Regions from separate parts of the Providencia lanzhouensis genome, predicted to be linked through region 2. Evidence: predicted binding sites of a transcription regulator. Region 2 holds the regulator's gene; each other region holds the start of a gene.

The links. The regulator Fur, encoded in region 2, represses iron uptake genes when iron is present. The targets are predictions, from matches to a motif close to ATAATAATGAGAACNACTATCAA.
Region 1: the regulator Fur is predicted to act here: its motif matches at 2,409-2,431, upstream of feoA (ferrous iron transporter A).
Region 3: the regulator Fur is predicted to act here: its motif matches at 2,454-2,476, upstream of ACIH2S_RS08140 (TonB-dependent receptor domain-containing protein).

What each region holds. Positions count from the first base shown of each region.
Region 1 covers NZ_CP174123.1:252,257-256,523, forward strand. The annotation lists gene feoB (Fe(2+) transporter permease subunit FeoB) at 1-2,045, opposite strand, end outside; gene feoA (ferrous iron transporter A) at 2,100-2,330, opposite strand; gene ACIH2S_RS01165 (Tex family protein) at 2,779-4,267, opposite strand, start outside.
Region 2 covers NZ_CP174123.1:1,378,555-1,382,821, reverse strand. The annotation lists gene ACIH2S_RS06410 (type I secretion system permease/ATPase) at 1-290, shown strand, start outside; gene ybfE (LexA regulated protein) at 464-757, shown strand; gene fldA (flavodoxin FldA) at 912-1,439, shown strand; gene fur (ferric iron uptake transcriptional regulator) at 1,669-2,115, shown strand; gene ACIH2S_RS06390 (bactofilin family protein) at 2,547-3,068, shown strand; gene ansB (L-asparaginase 2) at 3,245-4,267, opposite strand, start outside.
Region 3 covers NZ_CP174123.1:1,728,769-1,733,035, reverse strand. The annotation lists gene ppsR (posphoenolpyruvate synthetase regulatory kinase/phosphorylase PpsR) at 248-1,090, shown strand; gene ACIH2S_RS08145 (3-deoxy-7-phosphoheptulonate synthase) at 1,227-2,276, shown strand; gene ACIH2S_RS08140 (TonB-dependent receptor domain-containing protein) at 2,548-4,267, shown strand, end outside.

The DNA.
Region 1 (4,267 bases), 1.1 Mb from region 2:
ACTGACACACAAGGCACATACAGCAGCACAAAGATTAGGTAACTATAAGCGGCGATATCTGAACCAAATTTCGCTGCCATGGTACCCATGGAGCCTGTTGCCATCTCGGCATCACCCATACTCGCTTCGATTGGGTTGGATAATGCACTGATGGAGAATGTCTCTTTTAAGCTATCCCACGTATCCGTGACTGCCCCACCTAACTCATCGAGCAGGTCAAACGATTCTGCATCGAAAGGTTCACTGGTAATCGCTTCGGCGGTGTACAGGGTATTTAAGGTCCCAACCACCACTTCTTTAGCCATTGCACCGGTGATCAAACCTACAGTCGCTTGCCAGTTATCATTGTGTACGCCGATAGGCTGTAATACTGGGGTGATCACTTTACTGACGGAAGCCAGCGCAGAGTCATTAATGTTGTCCACAGGCTTGCCGGATAACGAAAAGCTATTTAGCGCACCGATAAAAATACTCGCTACCACAATGACTTTACCTGCACGGATCACAAAGCCTTTTAAACGCTGCCAAGTTTGGATAAGCAATGTTTTTGCATGAGGTACATGGTAGACCGGCAGTTCCATCACAAACGGGGACGCTTCACCGCGCATCAAGGTATGTTTCAGTAGCAGGCCTGTTAGGATTGCCACGACAATACCGAGAATGTAGAGGGAGAACACGACGCTTGCGCCGTTTTTACCAAAGAATGCCGCTGCAAATACTGCGAAGATAGCTAAGCGAGCACCGCAGGACATAAACGGTGCCATAAGCACGGTGATCAAGCGTTCACGAGGTGCATCTAAGGTTCTTGCTCCCATGATAGAAGGTACGTTACAACCGAAGCCAACAATTAATGGAACAAAAGATTTACCCGGTAAACCAAGAGATTGCATCAGTCTATCCATAACGAAAGCTGCTCGAGCCATATAGCCTGAGTCTTCCAAGATAGATAAGAACAGATACATCATGCCGATTTGTGGCACCAGAGGCAGAACGGTATTGATACCACCGCCAACACCTTGAGCAAGGAAAACGGTCAACCAATCAGGGAAGTTTGCTGTTGCTCCAATCCATTGAATACCATGAATAAAGATAGCTTCAGAGGCCCCTTCAAAGAACGGTTGTAAAGCACCACCGATATTGATCGCAAGGACGAACATTAGATACATCACGAACAAGAAAATTGGCACGCCAAGCCAGCGGTTCAAGATAAATTTATCCAGCGCTTGAGTGAGTTTATTCGGCTCAGCGGCACTGTTATTAATCGCGGCGTCACAAATTGAGGCAATGGATTGATAGCGAGCGTCCGCAATGAGCAACTCGGGTTCTTCTTGCAAGGTATCTTTAAGTCTAAGGCGAGTTTCAGCAAATACTTGCTCAGAGATATCAGCTCGTTGGCGGCTATAAATATCGCCTTCTAAAATCTGGAGAGCTAACCAACGGCGCTGCTGCTGACTAAATTGCTGAGCAGAAATTTGCTCTGAAAGCATATCCACGGTTTGTAACAGTTGTGGCGGATATTGCACTAGGGCTTGTTGGCTATTTTGAGGATGGCTATCAATCGCTTGTTTGAGCTGTTCAAGGCCAGTTGCACGGGTAGAGATCATTGGGATAACAGGGCAACCGAGCTGTTTTTCGAGCTGTTTAACATCAATATCGATATGTTGGCTTTTGGCAATATCCAGCATGTTCAGTGCGACGATGCAGGGAACACCTAGTTCAACAAGCTGTAATGTCAGATATAAATTGCGCTCGAGGTTTGAGGCATCCACCACGTTGATCAACATGTCGGCTTCGCCACTTAAAATAAAGTAGCAGGCGATTTGCTCATCGAGGGAGGTTTGCTCTGAGATAGTTGTAAGGGAATAAGTACCTGGTAAATCAACGAGTTCAATCTTGTGTTCAGGTGTGTGGAAGCGTCCAACTTTACGTTCGACGGTCACTCCTGCCCAGTTACCGACGCGCTGACGTGACCCTGTTAACTGGTTAAACAAGGTTGTTTTACCTGCGTTAGGGTTGCCAATAAGGCCGATAGTTAATGGTTTCATAGTGTATGCCAGTCGTGAAAATGAAAATCTTTATTGGAATTAATCCAAAAATAATTAGTTCGCTTGAGCTTCATCTAAGTTAATCAGAGCTAAATCTTTTTTGCGTAATACTAAGCTGACGCGATGAGTTTCAATTTGCACGGGATCACCAAACGGCGCTACGCGCACAACTTTGAACACTGAGCCTGGAAGCAGACCGAGGGAAAGTAATTTTTGGCGATAGGCCGGACTTATCTCTGGTGAAAAGCCAAGTATTTTATAACTGCATTGAGGAAGTATGGACATAGTACCTTCCAATTACGGTTTATTCTGTTGATTTAACATGAAAACTGCGATGTTAAATTACAGAGAGTGTTATTAAGAATAATATTGATAATTATTATTATAAAAGTGGTTATCTTTAAAAGAAATAGAATGGAAGATAAAATTAAATCTAATTAACAATGAGAATCATAATCATCTACCATGATTATATTTAGCCTCTTTTTCGGGCAATATTAAATGATGTGGATCAAAAAGGGATTTAGTTGGCGGAGTTTTTTAAAACGAAAAGGCAGATGTTAGTATTGTTAATTAATATAATTAAATAAGACAAAATGCAGATAATAAATTGAATTAGTTATTTAATTTATTTCTATAAGAAAAATGGAATATGTTTAAATTAAGTACGGAGAGATGATTGAATACATTTTAATAAATGCCCTTACCGATGAAACAGCAAGGGCATCATATCTTAGCGCTTTTTACCAAAAGCAGCAGCCAGTGCATCACTCATCGCACTGTTGCTAGACGCAGAGCTAGATGATGAATTTCCTCGCGCATTCCCTCGTGAAGCAGGGGCTTTACGGGTATTTCTATCTTGCGCTGGAGCCGCACTGCGAGGTGCGCTGTTACCTTCACCCGCTTGTTCATCTAAGCGCATAGTGAGCGCAATACGCTTACGAGCAATATCCACATCCAGCACTTTGACTTTCACAATGTCACCCGTTTTGACGACTTTGTGAGGATCTTCAACATAGCTGTTTGAAAGGGAAGAAATATGCACTAGGCCATCTTGATGAACACCAATATCCACAAATGCCCCGAAATTAGTGACGTTAGTCACTGCACCTTCTAAGATCATTCCCGGTGTTAAGTCATTCATCGTTTCGACGCCGTCAGCAAAGGTTGCCGTTTTAAACTCAGGGCGTGGGTCACGGCCCGGTTTTTCCAGCTCTTTGATGATGTCTGTGACGGTAGGAACCCCAAACTGTTCGGTGGTAAATTCACGTGGGCTTAAGCCATTTAATACCTGTGAATTGCCCATGATCTCTTTGAGTGGCTGACGTACAGCTTCAAGGATTTTTTCAACAATTGGGTAGGCTTCTGGGTGAACCGTTGAGGCGTCCAGTGGGTTATCCCCATTGGTGATACGCAAGAAACCCGCACACTGTTCAAAGGCTTTCGGACCTAAGCGAGCGACTTTGAGTAACTGTTTTCTGTCATTGAATTGACCATTCGCATCACGCCAATCAACAACATTTTGCGCGATCATTTTGCTCAAGCCAGCAACACGGGTAAGTAGTGCCACGGAAGCGGTATTTAAATCGACGCCGACGGAGTTTACGCAGTCTTCAACGACTGCATCTAACTTACGGGCTAGCTGAGTTTGGCTGACATCATGCTGATATTGGCCGACACCAATAGATTTCGGGTCGATTTTCACCAGTTCAGCCAGCGGGTCTTGTAAGCGACGAGCAATAGAAACCGCGCCACGCAGAGATACGTCTAAATCAGGGAATTCTAATGCTGCCAGCTCAGAAGCGGAATAAACAGAGGCGCCTGCTTCACTGACAATGACTTTTTGCGCCGTGACGTCAGGGAACTGTTTTTGTACTTCAGCAAAGAAGCGTTCGGTTTCTCGTGATGCAGTTCCGTTACCAATCGCGACCAGCTCAACGTGGTATTTCTGGCATAATGCGGCAACGATAGCAGCCGCTTTGGCAGCTTGGCCTGTGTGCGGGTAAATGGTATCTGTCGCCATGACTTTACCCGTCGCATCAACGACCGCGACTTTGACACCTGTACGTAAACCCGGATCGAGACCCATCGTGGCACGCATACCCGCAGGAGCTGCCATCAATAAGTCACTGAGGTTACGGGCGAATACGTTAATTGCTTCTTCTTCCGCTTTCTCGCGCAGGGCGCTCATGATTTCGGTTTCTAGGTGCAGTAACACTTTG
Region 2 (4,267 bases):
GTCAGCGTATTGCTCTTGCTCGAGCCTTAATTACTGAACCTGATATTTTAATTCTCGATGAAGCCACCTCTGCGCTGGATTACGAATCAGAATCTGCCATCATGAAAAATATGCCGTTAATCACGCAAGGCAGAACTGTGATTAGCATTGCGCATCGTCTCAATACTATTATGAACGCCGATAAAATTTACGTGATACGAGATGGTGAAGTCGCCGAAGCGGAAACTCATCAGAACCTTCTAAAACTGAATGGCCTTTATGCCAATTTATGGCAACAACAGACTCGTTAACCTGAAGAAAAAAGCATCACTTACTCTTTGGGTGATGCTTTTTTCTTAAAAGTGCTTTTTTTTTAATCTATTAGATGAATTAGCGGGGTATGCACCTATGGTACTAGGGGTTCAGCTAGGGTATCATTGCCCGCTGAATTACTGGCACACCCCTTCCGTTAGCAATAGTAGATATGGCAAAAGAACAAACTGACCGCACCACACTGGATTTGTTCGCAGAAGAACGCAGGCCTGGGCGACCAAAAACTAGCCCGTTGTCGCGGGATGAACAATTACGAATCAATAAGCGAAATCAGCTAAAACGAGACAAAGTCAAAGGGCTACGTCGAGTTGAGCTGAAATTAAATGAAGACGCTGTCGCGGTCTTAAACCAATTAGCTGAAGAGAAAAACATAAGCCGAAGTGAGCTAATTGAAGAAATTTTGATGGCTCAACTTGAGCAGGTTAGTGAGACAATTGATCGCTAGCCGTATCTGGGTAAATCACACAAATTTGACAGACTAACACTGTTTTTTTCGCCAAAATAAGGCGCAAAATTTTACCTATTTTCGTTCTATTTTTAGTTCTAGCAGAATCGGTAATTTATACTCTCTACTAGAAAAACAAGAGGTTAATCACTTTATGGCAGTTATAGGCATTTTCTTCGGAAGTGACACAGGTAACACAGAAAATATTGCCAAAATGATCCAAGAAAGATTAGGCAAAGATGTTGCAGAAGTTCACGATATTGCTAAATGCAGCAAAGAAGATATCGAAGCGTTTGATATCCTACTTCTTGGCATCCCTACGTGGTACTACGGTGAAGCTCAGTGTGATTGGGATGATTTCTTCCCAACATTAGAAGAAATTGATTTTGACGGTAAGCTTGTCGCACTGTTTGGTTGTGGAGACCAAGAAGACTACGCAGAGTATTTCTGTGATGCGATGGGAACTATCCGTGACATCATTGAGCCGCGTGGTGCAGTGATCGTCGGTCATTGGCCAACTGAAGGCTACCACTTTGAAGTTTCTAAAGGTATGGCGGACGATAACCACTTTATCGGTCTTGCTATCGATGAAGATCGTCAACCAGAACTGACTGAAGAGCGTGTTGACGCTTGGGTTAAACAAATCTCCGAAGAGATGTCTCTGGCTGAAATCCTTGGCTAATAATGACATAGATTGTCAATTAAAAGCGGGAACCATTCGATATGATGGATTAATCTTCCTATCTAATGGACTCGCTTTTAAGAACGAATCAAAATAATGAGACAATGCATGGTTTCTATTTTTATTTTCCATGCCTATAATTGTAAATCAGTTTAGAAGACAACTGGATTTTTGTTAAAAACGTCTCATTATTGTTAAATTTATGATTTAAAATACAGGACAAGCCCGCATGACAGACAATAATAAAGCATTGAAAAATGCAGGACTCAAAGTCACTCTTCCAAGATTAAAGATTTTGGAAGTACTTCAGGAGCCTGAGTGCCATCACGTCAGTGCGGAAGATCTCTACAAAAAGCTGATTGATATTGGTGAAGAAATCGGGTTAGCCACTGTTTACCGCGTATTAAACCAATTTGATGATGCTGGTATTGTGACTCGTCACAATTTCGAAGGTGGAAAATCCGTATTTGAATTAACTCAGCAACACCACCATGACCACTTGATCTGTTTAGATTGCGGCAAGGTTATCGAATTCACTGACGAATCAATCGAAAAGCGTCAGCATGACATCGCTGCTCGTCACGGTATCAAACTCTCTAACCACAGTTTATATTTGTACGGTCACTGTGCTGAAGGCGATTGTCGTGAAAATAGTGCTGCGCACGAAGCTAAATAATGACTTAATCAGGCGCGAATAACTAAAAGCGCGCTTTATTTAATGAATCATTTAATGTTAATTATACCCACTTAATGTTTATTAGTGGGTATTTTTATTTGAACATACTTAACATTTCCCTATTTCTGCTCTTTAGCTGAAAATTAGCGACTATTTTTTAAAAATACATAGCTTCATTTCTTCAGATAAAACCAAAATCATCCTCTATTCTTTAATTTGTTATGTGCTATTTTAATTTATACTAATTATCAAATTTGTGTGTAAGAGATTAAGGAATGAAGAAAACATATCTGTTTTTGAACATAAGTTTTTTCTTCTGGTTTCTTACTTTGATAGCGTGGTTTTTTAGATATACCATCGTGGCATCCGTTGCCTTTATATCTTCGATCATTTGTTTAGTTTTATACTTCAATTACAAAAAGGTTAGTCGCATGTTCAATAAAAAACAAAGCAAACCAGAACCCACTCCCACTATCAATAAAGAAGAAATCATGCAGCAAATTGCTGAGGAAAAAATGCAAGTATCGTCACCAATGATCAGCGAAGAAAAAACCAATACTATCATCGCCAAAGATGTTGTATTTGAAGGCAATATTACCTCCAATGAACAGGTTCATATCTATGGCACAGTCATTGGCAACATTGCTGGTAAAAATAATACCGTTAAAATCATGCAAAATGGTCAAGTTACCGGCAATATCACCAGCAATGAGTTGTGGGTAAACGGTAAAGTGGAAGGGGAATGTATTTCAGAAACCATTAGTATTGATACTAATGGTGAAATCTACGGCACGATTCGCTATTCAAATTTATCCATCAAAAAAGGCGGAATTTTTTCTGGTTTAGCAGAAGTCAAATCTGCGGTTAAATCAGAAGGTAATGTTGCCGTATTTAAAGAAAAATCTAAACAAGGAAAACCAGAAGCTCAAACACCTGACGTGGGTTCTTTATAATTAAATTTGTTAAATAGATGATATAGAATTGCTCGATAATAACTGATTTACCTTATTTATAGGTATTTATTGTCGAGTTATTTTGATTATACAAATTAACTCATCCCCAAAAGAACACGGCTTATACGTAATAAAAATAGAATAAAGGCGACATCTCTGCCGCCTATTATTAAATATTAATATTGTTCAAACATCTCTTGGATTTTTTTCGGATCTTTCGTTTGTGTTAAGGCTAATTGCAGTAACACACGAGATTTTTGTGGATTCAATCTTTCAGATGCCACAAATCCATATTCGTTATCATTCACTTCTGCATTTCGCGTTGTATAGCCTGTCGGTACGCGACTAGAACGCACCACGACAACATCCTCTTTCGCTGCATTAGCTAATGCATCAAAAATAGTTTTATACATATTCCCGTTACCAACACCGGCACTCACTATACCTTTAACACCTTCTTCTCGCAGTGCTTTTACTGGTGCTGAAGATGCATTCGCATAGTTATAGACAATACCCACTTCCGGTAATTTATCTAATTTGCTCACATCAAAAACAGGTTTATCCCCACGCGGCTGAGGCGCTTGATAATAGGTAACCTTACCATCATGAATATAGCCTTCTGCCCCCGCATTCACAGCATCAAAGGCTTGAACTTCTGTTGTGCTCATTTTCATAACATTGCGACCTTGGATCACTTTGTCATTCATCGCCATCAACACGCCACGCTCTCCCGCTGATTTATCAGATGCTAATACGACGGCATTGTATAAGTTCAATGGGCCGTCAGCGCCCAAAGCCGTGGAAGGACGCATTGCCCCCACCATCACAATCGGCTTTTTACAGGCCGTGGTTAAATCAAGGAAAAAGGCCGTTTCCTCCATGGTGTCAGTACCATGGGTAATCACAAAACCATCGGTTTTATTGCAATCTTGATTAATTTTTTTTGCGAGAGTTAACCAAACTTGATCATTCATATCTTGAGAACCGATATTCACCAGCTGCTCACCACTCAGGTTAGCAATTTTTTTAGTCTCTGGTACTGCATTAAGTAAAGAGTCAATTCCTACTTTTCCAGCTTGGTAGCTTGAACCTGTTGCTGATTCTCCACCACCCGCAATGGTTCCGCCCGTTGCCAACACCGTAATATTCGGTTGTGCAAATGCTGATGCGGCAAACAGTGAAACCAGTGTGGCTAACAG
Region 3 (4,267 bases), 350 kb from region 2:
ACAACAAATCGTAAAAAATCTCGTTGGCGAAAATTCGCCTCGCGAATAGACTAGCACAGACGTTATGGGAAGATGGACTGGTGAATCGTTCCATCAATTAATAAAATTTTTTTGTTCTAAAAATTGTTCAAAATTTGTCTATACTTCCCCCCATAAATGATTTTTAAATGTTTATTCACTTACAATATTTTCCAAAACTCAGAAAAAATACGATAAAAAGAAGCCAGTTATGAGCGAATTAAATTCTATGAGTAAAAATGCCAGCCAAGTTCAACGTACCGTTTTTTTCATCTCTGATGGCACCGCAATCACAGCTGAAACGTTAGGGCACGCCGTCTTATCTCAATTTCCACTATCCTTTATTTCTTACACTTTACCGTTTGTTACCACGCAAGCACGAGCGCTTGAAATTAAACAAAAAATTGACACTATTTATGCTGAAACAGCCCTTCGTCCACTGGTGTTTTATTCAATAATTTCCTCAGAAGTGAAAGAAATCATCACTCAAAGTGCAGGATTTTGTCAGGATATTGTGCAAAGTTTGGTCGCCCCAATACAGCGAGAAGTCGGGTTAGAACCGGAGCCAAAACTCAATCGTACTCACGGGTTATCCATGCAAAATATGAATCAATATGATGCCCGTATTGCAGCAATTGAATATACCCTCGCTCATGATGATGGCATTTCATTACGTAACCTTGAACAAGCTCAAGTAATCATAATTGGCGTCTCTCGCTGCGGTAAAACACCAACAAGCTTATATTTAGCGATGCAATTTGGCATACAAGCCGCCAACTACCCATTCACTGCCGATGATATGGACAATTTACAGCTGCCTGCCGCATTACGTCCCTATACCCATAAACTTTTTGGTTTAACTATCAGCCCTGAACGCCTTGCCGCAATTCGTGAAGAACGCAGAGAAAATAGCCGTTACGCCTCGCTTCGCCAGTGTCGTATTGAAATTGCTGAAGTAGAAGCGCTATTTAGACAGAATAAAATCAATTACTTAAATACTACCAACTACTCTGTTGAAGAAATTTCAGCCAAAGTGATTGATACGATGGGATTACAGCGTCGTATTTTTTAGCAAAATAAAATATAAAAAATTATTCATTCAACCCAAGTTGGTGGTTTGAATTTGAGCCAGTTTCGTTTATTGTGACCTTAGTCACTAATACGGCTGTACAAAAAGGCTCAGCCGAGTAAAAGTTTTGAGAAACAAAATGCATAAAACAGATGAGTTACGAACTCTGCGAGTGGACAGTTTAATTACGCCACAAACGCTCGCTGAGGAATTTCCGATATCCCAAGCAATCGCCGATAACGTGACAGCGTCACGTAAACGAATTGAAAAGATCCTATCCGGTGAAGACCCGCGTTTGCTGGTGATTGTAGGTCCTTGCTCTATTCATGACATTGATGCCGCAATTGAATACGCTAATAAGCTAAATACGTTACGCCAAAAATATCAAGATCGCTTAGAAATTGTCATGCGCACCTATTTTGAAAAACCGCGTACCGTTGTGGGCTGGAAAGGTTTAATTTCTGACCCGCACCTTGATAACTCATGCCAAGTGAACACCGGCATTCGTTTAGCGCGCAAGCTTTTGATTGAAGTTAATCAATTAGGATTAGCAACCGCTACTGAATTCCTCGACATGGTGACAGGACAATATATTGCGGACTTAATTAGCTGGGGAGCGATTGGCGCTCGTACCACCGAAAGCCAGATCCATCGTGAAATGGCATCAGCGCTCTCCTGCCCTGTTGGTTTTAAAAATGGTACCGATGGTAATATCAATATCGCTATTGATGCTATTCGTGCCGCCAAAGCGCAGCATATGTTTTTATCACCAGATAAGAGCGGGCAGATGACAATCTACCAAACCAGTGGTAACCCTCATGGGCATATCATTATGCGTGGTGGCAAGAAGCCTAACTATGAAGCGCAGTACATTTCACAAGCTTGTGAAAAATTAAATGAGTTTGGTTTAGCTGAGCATTTAGTGGTGGACTTCAGCCATGGTAACTGCCAGAAAATTCATCGTCGCCAATTAGATGTAGCGCAAGATATCGCTCAACAGATTAAGCAAGGCTCAACAGCAATTAGTGGTGTGATGGCAGAAAGCTTCTTAAAAGAAGGCAATCAAAAAATCTGTGCAGACCAGCCTCTAGTTTATGGTCAATCAATTACCGATCCATGTTTGGGTTGGGAAGACACTGAACAATTGATTGAAATACTGGCTGACGCAGTTAACTTCCGCTTTAAATAACCTTTTCATCCAAAAATGACACCTGCGCTTTAGCTTATTTTCAATCTAAAGCGCTTATTTTCATTTACCCTCTAAATAACTCACTGCAAACACATTCATCTAAAGAAATAATTAACTATTTTTTTTAAAAAACTCAGTATTATTAACCAAAAAATACTTGATGCCGCCATTTTATTATCGATAATGATTCTCGTTTTTAACTATAAGCCACCTCTGATATTTTTTATTATCTCGGTAGCCAGAATCATATTACTCAGGAAAGGATTTCCTAATGGCGTTTACATTGAGATCAGCATCAACTTCAGATGCTTCACACAGTAAAGTATTTTCTTTATCAACATTAGCCGTCGCCCTTGCTATGACTGGATTCAGTACCTTAGCCGCTAACGACGTGATCCACGTAACCACTACCCCTCTAAATAACGAAAAATTTGCCGTTGCCGAACAATTTGAGGTCATTGATACTACGGCACCAGAACAACAAACTGCCTCATCTGCTCTCGATTTGTTAAAGGGTCAAGCGGGCATTTTTGTGACTGGAGCAGGTAGTACCTATGGGCAGTCAGTGCAGATGCGAGGCTACGATTCACGTGGCGTAAAAATTATGGTGGATAATGTTCCCCAAGATTTTTATTCGGGCTTATTTGATGCCACCTTCATTGATCCATCATTGATCAGCAAAACTTACATTCATAAAGGCGCGTCTTCTGTACAACATGGAAGCGGCGCACTGGCTGGAACTATTTCCATCAAAACGTTAACGCCATCGGATATTCTTAAGCCCGACCGAAAATTTGGTGGTCGTTTATTCGGTGGAATGAATCGCAATGACCCCAGTTATCATGCGGGAGCCACGCTTTTAGGGCGTTTAGGTCCACTAGATGGCGTAATCAGTTACACCCAACGGAAAAAACAGCTAGCTGGATCGCCTGTTTCCAATAAGTATGACCATCGAGAATCAGTGCATAACTGGTTATTCAAAACAACGTGGTATGCGCTTCCCGCCTATTCTATCGGTTTGCATTACAAAGAATACCGCAATGATGCCATTGACTTAAAACAACCAGAAGTCATTGACACCCGTCAACCTAAATTTAAAAACTCCCCTCACCAGAGGGAAACCATACAAAAAGACATTATCATTGACCAAAATTTCACACCTAATAATCCATTGAATTGGCAGGCAAATTGGTCACTTTATTACACCAACCTTCATCTTTCACAATTAGATTTACAGAAAAAATCAAACATTTTTACGTCATACAGTTATGACACTGAAACGCGTAATCAATACACCTATGGAAGTCAGTTTTCTAATGACTTTTCTATTCATACGCCACGTTTAAGTCATCACGTTCAAAGCGGAGTTGATTATGTTCAGCAACATCAAGTGTCTAATGAATATGCTATAAGCTACCCTCCAGCCGAGATTTCGAATGCTTCTGCGTGGTTAATCGATGATGTAAGCTTAAAAAGTGTCCCTGTGACTTTGTCTGCGGGAACCCGTTTTACCCATTACAAAACTGCGCGTGAAAATGTTGGCAAACAGCAGCACAATAATTGGTCATCGCGTTTTGCCGCTACCGTCACACCAACGAGTTGGGTCAAGTTACATTCATCCTATGCCGAAAGTTATCGTGCCCCACGTCTCTCTGAACTCTACAATAACTCCAACCATTTTACTGTTCCCCTACTCGGTCTTGTCTCTGATTTCCGCCCATCTCCCGATTTAAAACCAGAGACAAATAAAACGGTTGAGGCTGGATTTGCTTTCAGTTTTGATAATTTTGTTTTGCAGGGTGATGAACTGCAAATTGGCTCAACTTATTTCCATACAAAGTCAAAAAATCACATCGTGACCAGTGGTGATTTTAAGAAGGTCAGTGGAAACTGGTTCCCATCGCAAATATTCTTGGAGAATATTCCATCTGCGACGATATCCGGGTTTGATAGCCACATTCGATATTCAAATGAGTGGTTTGACTTCAATA